2 regions of the Shewanella scandinavica genome follow, and region 1 is predicted to be linked to the other one. Evidence: riboswitches for the same ligand, from Rfam matches in the RefSeq annotation. Region 1 holds a riboswitch; the other holds the start of a gene.
The links. A riboswitch is a leader RNA that binds a small molecule or an ion and turns the genes downstream of it on or off. The one in region 1 is predicted to bind thiamine pyrophosphate.
Positions count from the first base shown of each region.

Region 2: another riboswitch for thiamine pyrophosphate. It lies ahead of Q4Q50_RS06985 (TonB-dependent receptor); the one in region 1 lies ahead of thiC (phosphomethylpyrimidine synthase ThiC).

Region 1 covers NZ_JAUOES010000010.1:78,642-85,981, forward strand. Annotated here, with positions in the region: gene Q4Q50_RS10860 (glycoside hydrolase family 97 protein) at 1-46, opposite strand, end outside; gene Q4Q50_RS10865 (tRNA (adenine(22)-N(1))-methyltransferase) at 302-1,117, shown strand; gene Q4Q50_RS10870 (NUDIX hydrolase) at 1,384-1,914, shown strand; gene Q4Q50_RS10875 (tRNA-uridine aminocarboxypropyltransferase) at 2,108-2,671, shown strand; gene trhA (PAQR family membrane homeostasis protein TrhA) at 2,791-3,474, opposite strand; gene Q4Q50_RS10885 (hypothetical protein) at 3,981-5,171, shown strand; TPP riboswitch at 5,339-5,437, shown strand; gene thiC (phosphomethylpyrimidine synthase ThiC) at 5,639-7,340, shown strand, end outside.
Region 2 covers NZ_JAUOES010000006.1:157,872-165,211, reverse strand. Annotated here, with positions in the region: gene Q4Q50_RS07005 (YcfL family putative periplasmic lipoprotein) at 1-368, shown strand, start outside; gene deoD (purine-nucleoside phosphorylase) at 659-1,363, shown strand; gene tsgA (MFS transporter TsgA) at 1,414-2,589, shown strand; gene Q4Q50_RS06990 (Crp/Fnr family transcriptional regulator) at 2,657-3,337, opposite strand; TPP riboswitch at 3,535-3,660, shown strand; gene Q4Q50_RS06985 (TonB-dependent receptor) at 3,715-5,910, shown strand; gene Q4Q50_RS06980 (hypothetical protein) at 6,017-6,277, shown strand; gene pnuC (nicotinamide riboside transporter PnuC) at 6,324-6,977, shown strand; gene Q4Q50_RS06970 (phosphotransferase) at 6,977-7,340, shown strand, end outside.

The DNA.
Region 1 (7,340 bases):
AACGCGGGCCGGCAATTAACTGAATAGGGTTGGTCTCGATGAACATTCCTTGATCCTTGTTTTTATAATGAATGTGACTCACAGCATACTAGTGGCGATGGCTTTTTAACCGCAACGGCTTGCATACGTATTCACCACATTAAGGCGTGGCGTAACAGAAGTGACGAGAAGCACTACGAGGGCACGAACAAAAGATGTGGTTTGCGTTTGACTCGGGTAAAATGCGCGCTTTCTTTTTGCTTAAAAATGCAATTTAGCGTGGGATTTACAGTGTTAAAAGCCGCAGCAGTAAGGTCAAACCGTGAAAATTAGCCAACGTTTACAACAGATAAACAGCATGATCAGTGGTCATTACGATCATATTTGGGATTGCTGCTGCGATCATGGTTTACTCGGTATGCTGTTGCTAGAAAGGAGCGCTGCCCGCCATGTACACTTTGTCGATTGTGTCCCTTCGCTGATGCAGGCGCTTGAACTGCGTTTGCAGCGTTTTTTCCCCGCTGACATATCAGGCCTTAATCCCAACTTAGCGCCACACTCAGATCCAGACTTAAACTCAGACATAGACCCACGCTTAAACCTAGACATGGACCCAAATTTAAGTCGTCATACTCAGTGGCAAGTGCATTGCCTTGATGTTGCGGCTTTACCGCTCGCGCAAACCAGTGACAAGGATAAACAGTTGATCATCATCGCTGGTGTGGGTGGTGAACTGCTGGTGGACTTAGTGCGGGCAATTCTAGCCCTGCACCCACAGCGGTACCTCGAATTTATTTTGTGTCCCGTGCATCATAATTATTACGTTAGGCAATCACTCACAGCCTTAGGGTTAGGGCTGAAGTCGGAACACTTATTGGAAGAGAATCAACGTTTCTACGAAATCCTCCATGTCAGTACAATCGCGGCTCCAAATGGTCGGCCTATCAGTGCTACGGGTTCGTTAATGTGGCAGATGCTAGATGAAGCAAGTTTGCCGCGAGCGCAGCGTTATCTGTCGCAGGTGATTGGTCATTACCAACGCATGCCCACGCATAAGCAAACACCAGAGATTATTGATGCTTATCAGCAGCAATTGGCCCAGCTCTTGAGTGAACATAGTGAGTTTGAATGCTCTTGAGCATTTTTCAGCTTGGACATTACGATGGGCACCAAAGATGAGCAGCTACGATGAGAATCAGGCGAAAGAGATGATGCATCGCGATCTTAACATCATGGTTAAAACGATTTTAGCTTAAGCCGTTAATAATTAAGCTTGTAATCGCTAAAACCTATTAATCACTCTGACTGGACTGAGTGTGATTATTGCCTCTGCTACAGTTTTTGATCTGCATTTGGCACATTTTCGTTTATGCTGCGACTCCTTTTCGGCAAATGGCTACGACTATGCGTTTATTGAGAACCACCCAAGATCCAGCGGTTAACCTACAGACGGCACGCGTTTTTTATCGCAGAGCTGCCCGCGCGATAGTGTTATCGGGTGAAGACATTTTGCTGCTGTATACTCAAAAATACCGCGACTACAGTTTACCCGGCGGCGGAATTGACGACGGCGAGAGCCTCGAAGATGGGCTGATCCGCGAGCTACAGGAAGAAACTGGCGCCCTAGATATTCAAGTGTTAGCTCCCTTTGGTCGTTACGAAGAGTTTCGGCCTTGGTACCGTGAAGGGGCGAACGTAGTGCACATGGAGTCATTCTGTTATGTGTGCCGTATCGACACCGCACTGGGCGAGCGTGGTTTAGGTGAGACACGATTAGAAGCCCATGAGATAAAAAATGGCATGCGGCCTGAATGGCTCAATATTCATCAAGCTATCGCCCATAATGAAGATATTCAGCGTAATCATCCCCATAAAGGCCAATCAATAGAGCGTGAAACTTTTCTGCTAAAACAGATAGTGTTGGAATGTTTGTAAGTTTTATCACTTTCAAATCATGTGGTTAATATATGATTTTATTTCACACATAACTGAGTGAGCATGGTTTGGTTAGCGATTAAACGTCGTTATTTCAACCTGATCTTTTAAGCTGATACTGCTTCGAGCCTGTGGCTGACAACAGTAGATGTTTAATGCTATTTCTCATTCTTTTGCCGCAGCAAGGAAGGCAATGCAGATTATTTTATTGACCCACGAACGCGAGTTAAGCCGCAAAACAAATACTGGTCAACTCGCGTTAGCCGCATTCCCTGAAGAGGTGAAAAGTATCGTCTGGTCGAGAACGGCACCTGATAACGATTTAGTGGCTATGTTGGCATCGCAGCAGGCTAAACTGTTGTTTCCTGCAAGTGATACTGAGCCCGCTGTGCCCATTGATCAAAATGCCTTAGATACGGTTTTAGCTGAGCCAGTGCTCTCGAACGCACAAATGTTGTTAGCGCCAGCGCACTCCTCACTCATAACAACACAACGAATGCCGAGCCAAGTGGTGATTTTAGATGCGACCTGGCAGGAGGCGCGTAAGATGCTGCGCCAGAGCCCCTATCTGAAAACGGCTGCACGAGTCAGTTTGCCGCCACTTATGCCTGAATCCGCTTTTATATTGCGGCGTAATCAGCAAGAAGGAGGTTTGTGCACTGCAGAATGCATTATTGCACTTTGGCGCCAGTGTGGCAGAGCAGAACAAGCGACGCTATTAGCGTCGCTGTTTACTGAATTGAATAGCCGTACTTGATTGCGATGTTTGAGAGAGAGAGTTCAAGGAAGTGCTTGAGTAGATAATTAACGACTTTTAGCTTTGACTCACAGATAAATCACCATCTGTTAAGTCATAGTCATTTAAATTATAGCCATTTAAATAACAGTCAGATAAATACACAGAAAGTGACTCATGGCACCGCCAAGCACGAACAAATGCCAAATGGCATGGTTAAATGGAATGCGTTTCCCGACGTAGAACACCACCCCTAAGGTGTAAAATAATCCGCCTAAGATCAATAGATTAAAACCTAACTCCGACATGGCCGCCGTTAAATCGCCCATCACAGTGACACATAGCCAACCCATGGCGAGATACAAGACTAAGCTTAACTTTTTGAATTTGTGAATAAATAGCGTCTTAAATAGGATCCCACCAATTGCAAGCGACCAAATCGCCGTTAAAATTACTATCGATTGCGTCCCCTGTAGGCTTATCAGCATCAAAGGTGTGTAAGTTCCTGCAATCAAGCAGTAAATTGCGCAGTGATCGGCGATCTTAAGTTTATGTTTCCAGCCTGAATGGCTAACGCTGTGGTATAAGGTCGAGCATAGAAAAAGCACTATGATGCTCGCACCATAAATGGCAACGCCTGTTAGTTGAATTGGCGTTAGGTGATCTTGCCCTTTGAGTAACATCAGTACCAATGCCACTACGCCTGCGATAACGCCTAAGCCATGGGATACGCTATTAGCGATCTCTTCTTTAATACTGTATGGCCCAGATTTAGCAGGGATATTGGCTGGGTTTTGCTGTTCGATAACACTTTGACTCGACATGGTAGATACACACTCGCAAACGATAATGACTGAGTCTATCAGTTAGAAAAATAAATCACCATATTTAAGCGTACACTTGTAAGCTTAAATTGGTAACTGGCTTCTATTGTATTCACTTTTTATCTTTTTAACGCCGTCTTGTATTCCCGTCAGCGTATCGCATTGATGATGTTATCCGCTTAAAGACGTAAGAGTTAACAAGCATTTGCCCTTCAATTTAGCGCGATTGTGATCCCAATTCACAGCCTTATTTGCCTAAACCGACAAGTGTCTAATTAAGCATTGGCGTTAGCACTGCGCTTGTAACGTGTTGCTTTCGCGTTGAACTTTACCCTGTTTGCCTCCTCTAATCAGCGTTGAGCACTCGCAAGTAAATACAATCATTGGATAATTTGCTTTCAATATTCAGCAACCCGATATTGGATTGATATTGAATTAGAGTGCAATGGTTCCACGTTTAGCATCATCGAAATCAATTGAGACTACACAAAACCTAAGGATGGATTTTGCCTTTTCAACGTCAACCCGAAGCCGTGCCTTTATTGACAGTATCTCCTACAGCAATAGCGATTGGAGATGATGCTGATAGTGATTTGCCTATTTCGGTCACATCGTCATCGGTCACATCGCCAGAATGCGAGACTTTTATTGCATTTGATGATCACCTCAGTGATCAGGGTGATGCTTTGGCATCTGAGTCTAAATTAGAATCCCAATTTGAACTGTCTTGTACGTTACAAACCTATGCTCAGGCATTGGGGGCGGGATCCGTTTTACGTGCTCGTCAGCCGTATTTCAAAGGATTAAGTCTACTTTTTTTTGTGCTCTTAGTGCATTCGTGTTTATTCTTACTTATCTGCATTTTGTGGCGCCCACAGTTAAATCTCTTTGGATTAACGGAAACAGAAAGCCGGGGCCCTAAAGTGACGGCGCTCAAAGCTTATTTTATTTATGCTCCCGCGGTAGAGAAGGCTGAAAGCGCTGCGCTAGAAACAGAGAGCAAGGCCGAGGATAAGACTGAGATGACAAGTTCTGTTACGCCTACAACTGTTCCCACGCCTACAACTCAAGTTAAGCCTATGCCAATATTTGAAAAGGTCGTGCCTGAAAAAGTAGATCAGGGAAAAGTGAAGCCAGATACGGTTAAACCTGACATCACTCAATCGAGCCAATCTCAATCAAGTGCCCCAAGTGAAGTACAGCCCGCGGAAGCGACGGCAAAAAAGCCAACAAATATGTTTGATGCCACAGAAATTAAGACGCAGCTTGGCGCTCAGAGTTCGCCTGCAGCAGAAGGTGAGAGCACAATAGCGACAAGCTCAAGCATGAGTTTATTCACCCAGCAATATTTTGAACGTCAGCGCGAGCAAGCGCTCGATGCTCTCGTCATTGAACAGGCCGATAAATTCACCCGGAAATCGAATATGAGTGAAATGAGCCCTGAGATGGAAGTGTTATTTGTCCCTAACGCCGATGATTTCGGTGGCACAACGAGTCTAGATTTACCCTTAGATCCAAATCGTATTGTGCGTAAAGGGGATACTTGTTATCGCGTGGTACAATTGGGGACTCAAGTCAATCCTTACGCAGAAAATTTAGGCTTCCCATTTGACTGCAGTGGCAAAAAAATCAATCAAGCTATTGATGATGCCATTCAATCTCGATTAAATAAAATGATGCTCAAACCCCATAAATAGTGACTTTCTTTTATGATCTATTTTCATGCTAATTATAACTTTTTTAGTTTAATTTTATTTAATTAATTAAAAACAATGAATTATGAATCTTTATTTTGGATTGGTATTTAAGGCTTTTAATTACTTTTTTCCTTGTTTGTTGCTGCCGCTTCTGTCTATACTGCGCACTCATCTTGTCGGAGTGCCTCTTGGCTGAGACCGTTTATTCGGGATCCGTTGAACCTGATCAGGTTAAAACCTGCGAAGGAAACAAGCGTAATAACACATATTAAATCGCCAAAATAGACGGCTTGAACACCTGTTAACTCAGCAGTGTTTTAAGCCTTAATGTTTAGATTTAATTGTTATTGAGCAGGGTAACTCAATTTTTGAAGCCAGTGTTGGTCACAAAAATTGATTGCCATGCCCAGCTATCAACAACTCAATTCTCCAGACAAGCAACTCCATTTTTTAACGTGAGATTGCTTATGTCCAGTTCAAACCAAAACCCAGCTGTAGCTGCCAATGCGATAGAAATCACAGCGTCAGAATCGACAATCCCTAATAAATCGACAGTGCCTAATAAATCGGCTGAGTCTAGTCAATCAATCGTGCCTAAGGCGCCGAGTCGCCGCGAAACCCGCGCGCAGGCCCAAGCCTTTATCGATACGTTAGCGCCGCTGCAACATCCTAATTCACAAAAGATTTACCTCGAAGGTTCAAGTGCCGATATTCGCGTTGGCATGCGGCAAATCCTGCAGACTGACACCCTTGTCGGCGGTACAGATGATGCGCCTATCATGGAAAAAAATCCGCCAATACGCGTGTATGATTGCGCTGGACCTTATTCCGATCCTGAGGCCGATATCAATGTGCGTCTAGGCCTTGGTAAATTAAGACAAAACTGGATCCTAGCCCGCAACGACACAGAGCAATTACCCTGCGCGACCTCAGATTTTACCCAACAAAGACTCGCCGACGACGGTTTAGACCATCTGCGTTTTGAGGCAGGTTCGAGTGCAATTGTCCGCCCACGCAGAGCGCTGCAGGGTAAACGAGTCAGTCAATTACACTATGCCCGTCAAGGGATTATCACGCCCGAAATGGAATATGTGGCGATCCGCGAGAACATGGCACTTGCGCAGGTACAGGATGAAATTCTTAATCGTAAAGCCAAGGGTGAAGCTTTTGGTGCCTTAGTCGGCGAGCCGATTACCGCCGAATTTGTCCGCTCTGAAGTCGCCCGTGGCCGCGCGATTATTCCGCTGAATATTAACCATCCCGAAGCCGAACCTATGATCATAGGGCGTAACTTTTTGGTGAAAGTGAATGCCAATATTGGTAATTCTGCGGTGACGTCATCCATCGAGGAAGAAGTGGAAAAGCTCGTCTGGTCAACCCGTTGGGGTGCAGATACGGTCATGGATTTATCCACGGGTCGTTATATTCACGAGACCCGCGAGTGGATCATCCGTAACTCGCCAGTGCCCATTGGCACAGTGCCGATTTATCAAGCGCTGGAGAAAGTGAACGGCGTGGCAGAGGATTTAACCTGGGAAGTGTTCCGCGATACCTTGATTGAACAAGCTGAGCAAGGTGTTGATTACTTTACCATTCATGCTGGTGTGCTGCTTCGCTACGTGCCGATGACGGCTAAACGCGTCACTGGGATAGTTTCCCGCGGCGGTTCAATCATGGCCAAATGGTGCCTGAGCCACCATAAGGAAAACTTCCTCTACAGCCATTTTCGTGAGATCTGTGAGCTTTGCGTCGCCTACGATGTATCCCTGTCTTTAGGTGATGGTATGCGTCCAGGCTCAATTGCTGACGCCAATGATGCCGCCCAGTTTGCAGAGCTTGAAACCTTAGGTGAGCTAGTCAAAATCGCATGGGAATACGACGTACAAACCATTATCGAAGGGCCGGGACATATCCCGATGCAACTCATTAAAGAGAACATGGACAAGCAGTTAGCTCACTGCGATGAAGCGCCGTTTTACACGCTTGGCCCGCAAATCACCGATATCGCACCTGGGTATGATCATTTCACCTCCGGCATAGGCGCGGCCATGATCGCTTGGTACGGCTGCGCTATGTTGTGTTATGTCACGCCAAAAGAACACTTAGGATTACCGAATAAACAAGATGTTAAGCAAGGTTTGATTGCTTATAAGATTGCCGCCCACGCCG
Region 2 (7,340 bases), on a different contig from region 1:
TGGCCGCGGCGCTGACCTTAGGTGCTTGTGCCTCACATACTGCAGGTATTTCAGTGAGTTCGCTCGGTGAAACCCGCGTCGATAATTCCAGCTTTGCCCGAGATATTGGAGTTGAAAGTGTGGATGCACGCCGAGTTGGCGATTTAGTGCAGGGCTCTGCGCTGATTGTTAGCAAATCATCAACTGACATGCGTGTGCAGTATAAATTCACTTGGTACGACGCCAGCGGCTACACCATAGAAGATGAAGCGACAAGCTGGAAATCAGTCAAGTTGCATGGCAAGCAACAATTGCAAGTCGCCGCCGTGGCGCCCAATGCCCAAGCGGTTAAATTTGATGTGTACGTGCGCGAAACCTTTTCGAACTAAGCCTGAGTTTGCCTTTGTTTAGTTTATAAATTATTTTTTGATATAAAGTGATTGTTATATTGGCTTACTTCTCTCTGGGGTAAGCCATTTTTATCCGTATTGATTAATTTTTCAACAACCTTTTCTCATTTTTTATCTTTATTAATTCAGCCTTATCATGTTGAAATATGCGATTAATTACTCATTGTTGAGTAAAAAAACTTACTGCAGGGCTAGAACCGGACTTTAGTCCTAAATACATTTAGTGATTGAGCACTACTATCAGCATATTACCACATGAGGATAGAAAGATGACTGCTCATATTAATGCTCAACCTACTGATTTTGCTGAAACTGTTATTATGCCGGGTGATCCACTACGTGCTAAATATATCGCTGAAACCTATCTCACCGATGCCGTAGAAGTCACGAATGTTCGCAATATGCTTGGTTACACGGGCTTTTACCAAGGACAACGCATTTCCGTTATGGGGCATGGTATGGGTATTTCATCTATGGTGCTCTATGGCCATGAGCTGATTAATTATTTTGGCGTGAAACGCATTATTCGTATTGGCAGTTTAGGTGCAACACAAAAACATGTACAAATGCGAGATGTTATTTTAGCCCAAGCCGCAGGTACGGATTCACCTACTAACGCTAAGCGTAGTAGCGGCTACCAAATGGCAACTTCTGCGACCTTTTCTTTATTGCATAAAGCCTATACAACAGCGAATGAGAAAGGTATTAGTGTAAAAGTTGGCAATATCTTTAGTGGTGATCTTTATTACGATCCCGATGAAGATATGATCCCCGCACTTGAGCGTTTTGGGGTATTAGGTATTGATATGGAAGTGGCGGGGCTTTATGGATTGTCACACCAACAAGGTATCGAATCATTAGCCATTTTAACGGTATCGGATCATTGTTTAACCGGTGAAGAAACAACGGCCGAAGAACGCCAACTCTCTTTTAATAATATGATCGAGCTCGCGTTAGAAACCGCCCTCAATTAGGTTTAAAGCCATCCTTTGAACCCTTAGCATTTCACTTATGGAATGACATAATGAATAATAAAATTACTTTAACAGCCATCAGTTTTCTCGCCAATTTTATTATGGCGGGCTTTGCGACCCAATTTGGGATGTTGATTGAACCCATAGCTGAGAAATTTGCTGCTAATGTTAACGAAGTTGCATCAATCTTTTCATTGCTCAATGGTGGTGCACTCGCGGGGACGATTGCAGCATTTTTCTTTATTGAAAAAATGGGTATCAAAAGAATGACCTTGATAAGTTACAGTCTGGTTGCTCTTTCTGCTCTGGCTTTACATCTAACCAATTCCCTGCAAGTTGTGATGGTGGCAATGACCTTGATTGGTTTTTGTGGCGGTATCGGTCTATGTATTGCTGGTACGATTGTGGTGTCTGTGTGGCAAGAGAAATTACAAAGCACAATGTTAGTAGTGCAGGATGCGACTTTTAATATTGCAGGTGTTATTTTTCCATTGATAACAACTTATGCATTAACAAGCTCACTATCATGGAGTTATAGCTATTTAGCTGTAGGTTTGGTCGCGTTAGGTACCGTCATTATTACATTATTCACTAATTTTTCTATATGTGAGCAGTATTCTTCAACAGAAGATAAGCAACAATCTGAGTGGAATTTTGGAATTATTAGCGGGGGTATTGGATTATTTTTAGGGATGCTCGCATTATATACATTTTTAACTTGGGCACCTTTATTTGTAAAACAAAAATTTGATATTCCGTTTGAAGAGGCGGGTAATATTATTACCCAGTATTGGTCCGCTGCGCTAATTGGTGCCCTAATTTCGACTGTGATTGTGACTCGTGTAAAAATTCACCATTTCTTAGTTGGTATTATTGCTTTAGCTATGGTGCTCACCTCTGCCATTGTCAGTACCAATAATCTTAATTGGATAGCTTATTTAACCTATGGTTACGGTTTTGTGTGTGCCGCGCTTTATAATGCATTTATTGCTTATGGCGTGTCTTTTGTAAAAAAAGCCAGCAGCAAAAATGTGTCATATATTCTTATTAGCGGAAGTGCAGGGGCGATGTTTAGCCCAGCCATCAGTTCTTTCTTTGAACGTATTATCGGATTACAAACAGTGATGTATGTGATTCCTTTGCTTTACGCAGCGATATTTATGTTATTGATCGTTTCAAGTCGGATGAAATCGGCTATGGAACAACACTCGCCATCGGTAAGTTAATTTACCTGTGCATCCATCCCACACTCGGTTGTTAAATTAAGTCGAGTGTGGGTTATGCTGAAAGCGATTATATGCCTGCTTCAACAAATTTCTTGAGTGCGTTGAGATCACAAATCCGAATGCCATCTTTTTTCCGCTCAATTAAGCCTCGTTCCTCAAGATTTTGTAGTGCCCGACGGTAGACTCGGTCGGTAGTACCAAATCGTTCAGCCTCTAAATAGCGTTTACTAAAGCCATCTACGGGCAAGTCATTTAAGTATTCATGGTAAATATCAAATGCCACGTTATAACTGATGGGATAGAGCAGTCGCCGAGTAAAAATATCCACTGTGTCTTGGTAGTCAATCGCAATTGCACTAGCGAAAAATAGCGCGAGTTGAGGGTGTTGACCGAGGTAATGTTGCAGTTTTTCAGCGCTAATCAACGTGATTTCTAAGGGTTCACTGGCAATAATGTCTAGTTGACAGTGGTACTGGGTGAAGAACTCCATTTCGCCAAACAGCTGTGAATCACAATCAATAGTACCTAATTGAAAACACCGACCATTTCTCGCGGTATGGCCGAGTGATACGCGACCTTGCTTCACCAATACAAGTGATGCCATCGCTTCCCCCTGCGTCATGAGGTGAGCGCCTTTTTTGAGCATTTTTATTTCGCTGATACAGCTAAGTACAACCGCTTCAATAAGTGGATAGTCTTGCTCCCATCGCTGGCTATAACGTCCTTTCGATAAAGGTTTTAGCTGCATCGACTATGATCCTCTTACTGTTTTCGAAATTGCGACCTTCTATAGCATTATCATGATAGGCAGTCAAATGGACGAAAGGATTTAGGCGGCTACTAAAGATATTTTCATCATACGAACTGAAGGGCCGTGGTTTTCGCGACATTTAATTGAATCGCAGAGATAAGAGTGCCCACTTTTTATTTCCGTCATGTATACTAGGCGCCGCCAAGGGGTGTTTGCAGCGAATGAATTTACGTTGATTACTGCAAACTGAGATGTCAGCTGACGAACCCTTAGAACCTGATCCGGCTAATACCGGCGTAGGAATGGGCCAATTAACAGCACACTTCTGAATCGCTTATTCGTTGCCGGATCTCAAACATTATATTTGAGGTCCTATGTCAAACCGTAAAACGTCAAACCGTCATTCCCCGTTTTTAACCCGAGCGCCACTGGCATTAGCCATTGCTGCCGCGCTGAGCACTGCTGCATTTGCACAAACCGACGCTATCGATAAACCCGATCCCAGCACTGAGATGGAAGTCATGGTAGTGACGGCGGATTTTCGCAGTTCAAGCTTAGAAAAAATGCCTTCAAGTATTACCGTTATCGACAGTCAAAAAATTCAAGATGAAAGCGCGCAGCATTTCGAGGATGTGCTTAATTCTATTGCTAACTTTAACTGGTCAGGTGGAAGTTCGCGGCCAAAATATTTTCAAATTCGCGGTGTAGGTGAGCAAGAGCAATACCAAGGTGCGCCTAATTCTTCTGTGGGTTACATCATTGATGATATCGATTTATCCGGTATTGGCATGGTGTCGAGCATGTACGATCTACAGCAAGTCGAAGTGCTGCGTGGACCACAGGGCACACGTTATGGCGCCAATGCTTTAGCGGGACTGATTTATCTGAAAAGTAACGATCCCACCGATGTGTTTGAACATGGCGGCGAAGTCTCGTTAGGCGATGATGATTTACGCACGTTTAGCGGTTTCAGTTCAGGCCCATTAACGGATTCTGGCAAGCTGCTTTATCGCGTGTCACTGCAGCAACATCAACAAAATGGCTACCACGACAACCTCTATTTAGGCCGTGACGATACCAATGGCCGCGATGAGTTCAGCGGTCGCGCTAAGCTGCGCTGGTATGCGACTGACGATTTGCAGTTTGATTTAACTGTGCTGCACGCCGATTTTGATAATGGTTATGATGTGTGGAGTTTAACCAATTCACCGACCCAGACGACATCGGATCAACCGGGTGTCGATAGCCAGCGCACCACAGGCGCGGGTTTTAAAGCGACCTATTCTGGTGCCGAAACCTTTGAGCTAACCTCGTTAACGTCCTTTGCGAATACCGATCACCATTACAGTTACGATGGCGATTGGTCGAACCCAGAGTATTGGGCTTCTAAGCAATGCAGTGATGACGATGGCAATCTGGCGCCGTGCCAATATGATTATTTTTGGGATAAAACTGGCCAACGTAAAACCGTGTCGCAAGAGTTTCGCTTAAGTTCTACCGAGCAGGGCCGAATCTTTGCGGACAGCACAGATTGGTTGCTTGGTGTGTACGCCATGAATCTGAAAGAAGATAACCAATTGTATTCTGAATACAATACTTGGCCGGATGAAGTCTTAGACTCTGAGTATGAAGCGACGAACTATGCCTTGTTTGGTCAGCTCGATACGGATCTGGGCTCAGATTATGCCTTATCTGTGGGTTTACGTTTAGAGCGCCGCAATAGCCATTACTCAGATACGAATAACGATAATTTCGACCCGAGCGAAACCATGTGGGGCGGTCATATTGCAGTGAGTAAAGTGCTGAATGACTCACACAACGCATATGTCCGTGTCGCGCGCGGTTACAAGGCGGGCGGTTTTAACATGACTTTGCCTGTCGAACTGAACGATAAAAAAGAGTTCAGTACTGAGACGCTTTATAACTATGAAATCGGCCTTAAATCCCATTGGCTAGCTGGGCTTATCGATACTAATCTGGCGCTGTTCTATATGGACAGACAAGATCAACAGGTGGCGGCATCCCAGCAAGACCCTGATAAACCACAGCGTTTTATTTTGTTCACCGAAAACGCTGGTAGTTCTAATAACTATGGTGCTGAGTTAGATGCGACCTGGTATGCCACGGATAATCTACAAATTTACTCAAGCTTAGGTTGGTTAGAAACCGCCTACGGCGATTATCAGTATCAGGACAAATATGGCACTGAGGTGGATTTAACTGGCCGCGATCTGGCCCATTCACCACACTTTACCTACAGCCTTGGTGGGACTTATCGTGCCAATTCGGGTTGGTTTGCTAACCTAAACTTAAGCGGTAAGAGCGAGTTTTACTATTCAGACAGCAATGAATCCCGTTCTGAACCCTACACTATCGTCAATGCCCGCGTGGGTTATGAGGCGAGTGCATGGTCAGCCTATTTATGGGGCCGTAATTTGTTCAATGAAGAATACGGTGTGCGCGGCTTCTACTTCGGTAACGAGCCAGATAATGGCTGGGCTGAAAAGCAATATATTCGTTACGGCGATCCGCGTCAGATTGGCGTAACCTTTAACGTTAAGTTTATGTAAAAGCTGATGTAATGGCACATGTCACTATGAGCCTATTGGGTTAACTCATGACTAAGCTGCAGTCCAGTATAAGGGCTACAGCTTCTCTCAAATTTAAGGAATTAAAATGAAACTGACCGCAGAAATTAGCATGTATCCCTTCAATGAAAACTACCTCGATCCGATTAAGTGGTTCATTGGCCGCGTGGATAGCTATCCTCATATCGAGCGCGTGACCAATGCGATGGCAACTCAAGTGTGCGGCGATTATTTAGATGTGATGACGATGCTGGCGACCGAGATGCAAGCTGCCCATGAGAAGTGGGGCAAGGCAGTATTTGTGTGTAAGTTTATCGGTGGTGAGCTTAATTTAGCCCACAGCGAATAACGCTTTACCGTCACATACGCGATAAATAGGCAGTGAGAACAACACAATGACAGATTTATGGTTAACCTTGGTCGAGAGTATAAATGCGGCCTTTGGTGAAGTCCATGTGATGACCGCATGGGAAGCCTTGGCGGTATTGCTAGCCATGGCATATCTACTGCTGGCGATGAAGGCGAGCGTCTGGTGCTGGGCGGCGGCCTTTGCCAGTACCGCCATTTATACTGTGTTGTTTTGGAAGGTGTCGTTACTGATGGAATCAGTGCTGAATATCTATTATATGGCGATGGCGCTCTATGGATATTGGCTCTGGACCCAAGGCGGCGATAAACATCAAGGGGTCAAAGTGACCACTTGGCCGCTGAAAACTCACTTGAAACTGATCGCGGTGACAGGCGTTATTTCGTTATTAGTCGGTCACGGCATGGCGACGTATACTCAGGCCGCATTCCCATATTTAGATGCGGCCACGACCTGTTTTGCTGTGATGACGACCTATTTAGTCGCGAAGAAAGTACTTGAGAATTGGCTCTATTGGGTCGTCATCGACATAGTGTCTATATACCTCTATCTCAGCAAAGGCTTGATGCTGACCTCGTTATTATTCGTACTCTATGTGGGGCTTGCTGTAGTAGGGTATTTCCTGTGGCGCACTGCGTTAGCCGACGCCCGTGAGGCCAATGCCTTGAAGTTACTCAGTTAATGCTCGATGTCAATGCTGCTAAGCCATACTCAACGCGTGAATCATTCAATACACTCTTGCCCATACTCAAACGAGGTGGGCTTGAGCAAGTGCAGAGTATTTGCGAGCTTTCGGGCGGCTTGAGTAATCATAATTATAAGATCACTACGCCAACAGGGTGTTATGTGCTGCGGGTCAATGCCGATGCGGCGGACAGTTTTTGCACCCGCGAGCAGGAGCGTTTTTACTGGCAACAACTCGCCCAAGCTAAACTTGCCCCAGCACTGCTGTGGGTGAGTGAAGATGAGCGCTATTACCTCAGCGATTTTATTGAAAGTGACCTTATTGAGGGTGACTTTATTAAGAGTGGCTTTATCGAAAGTG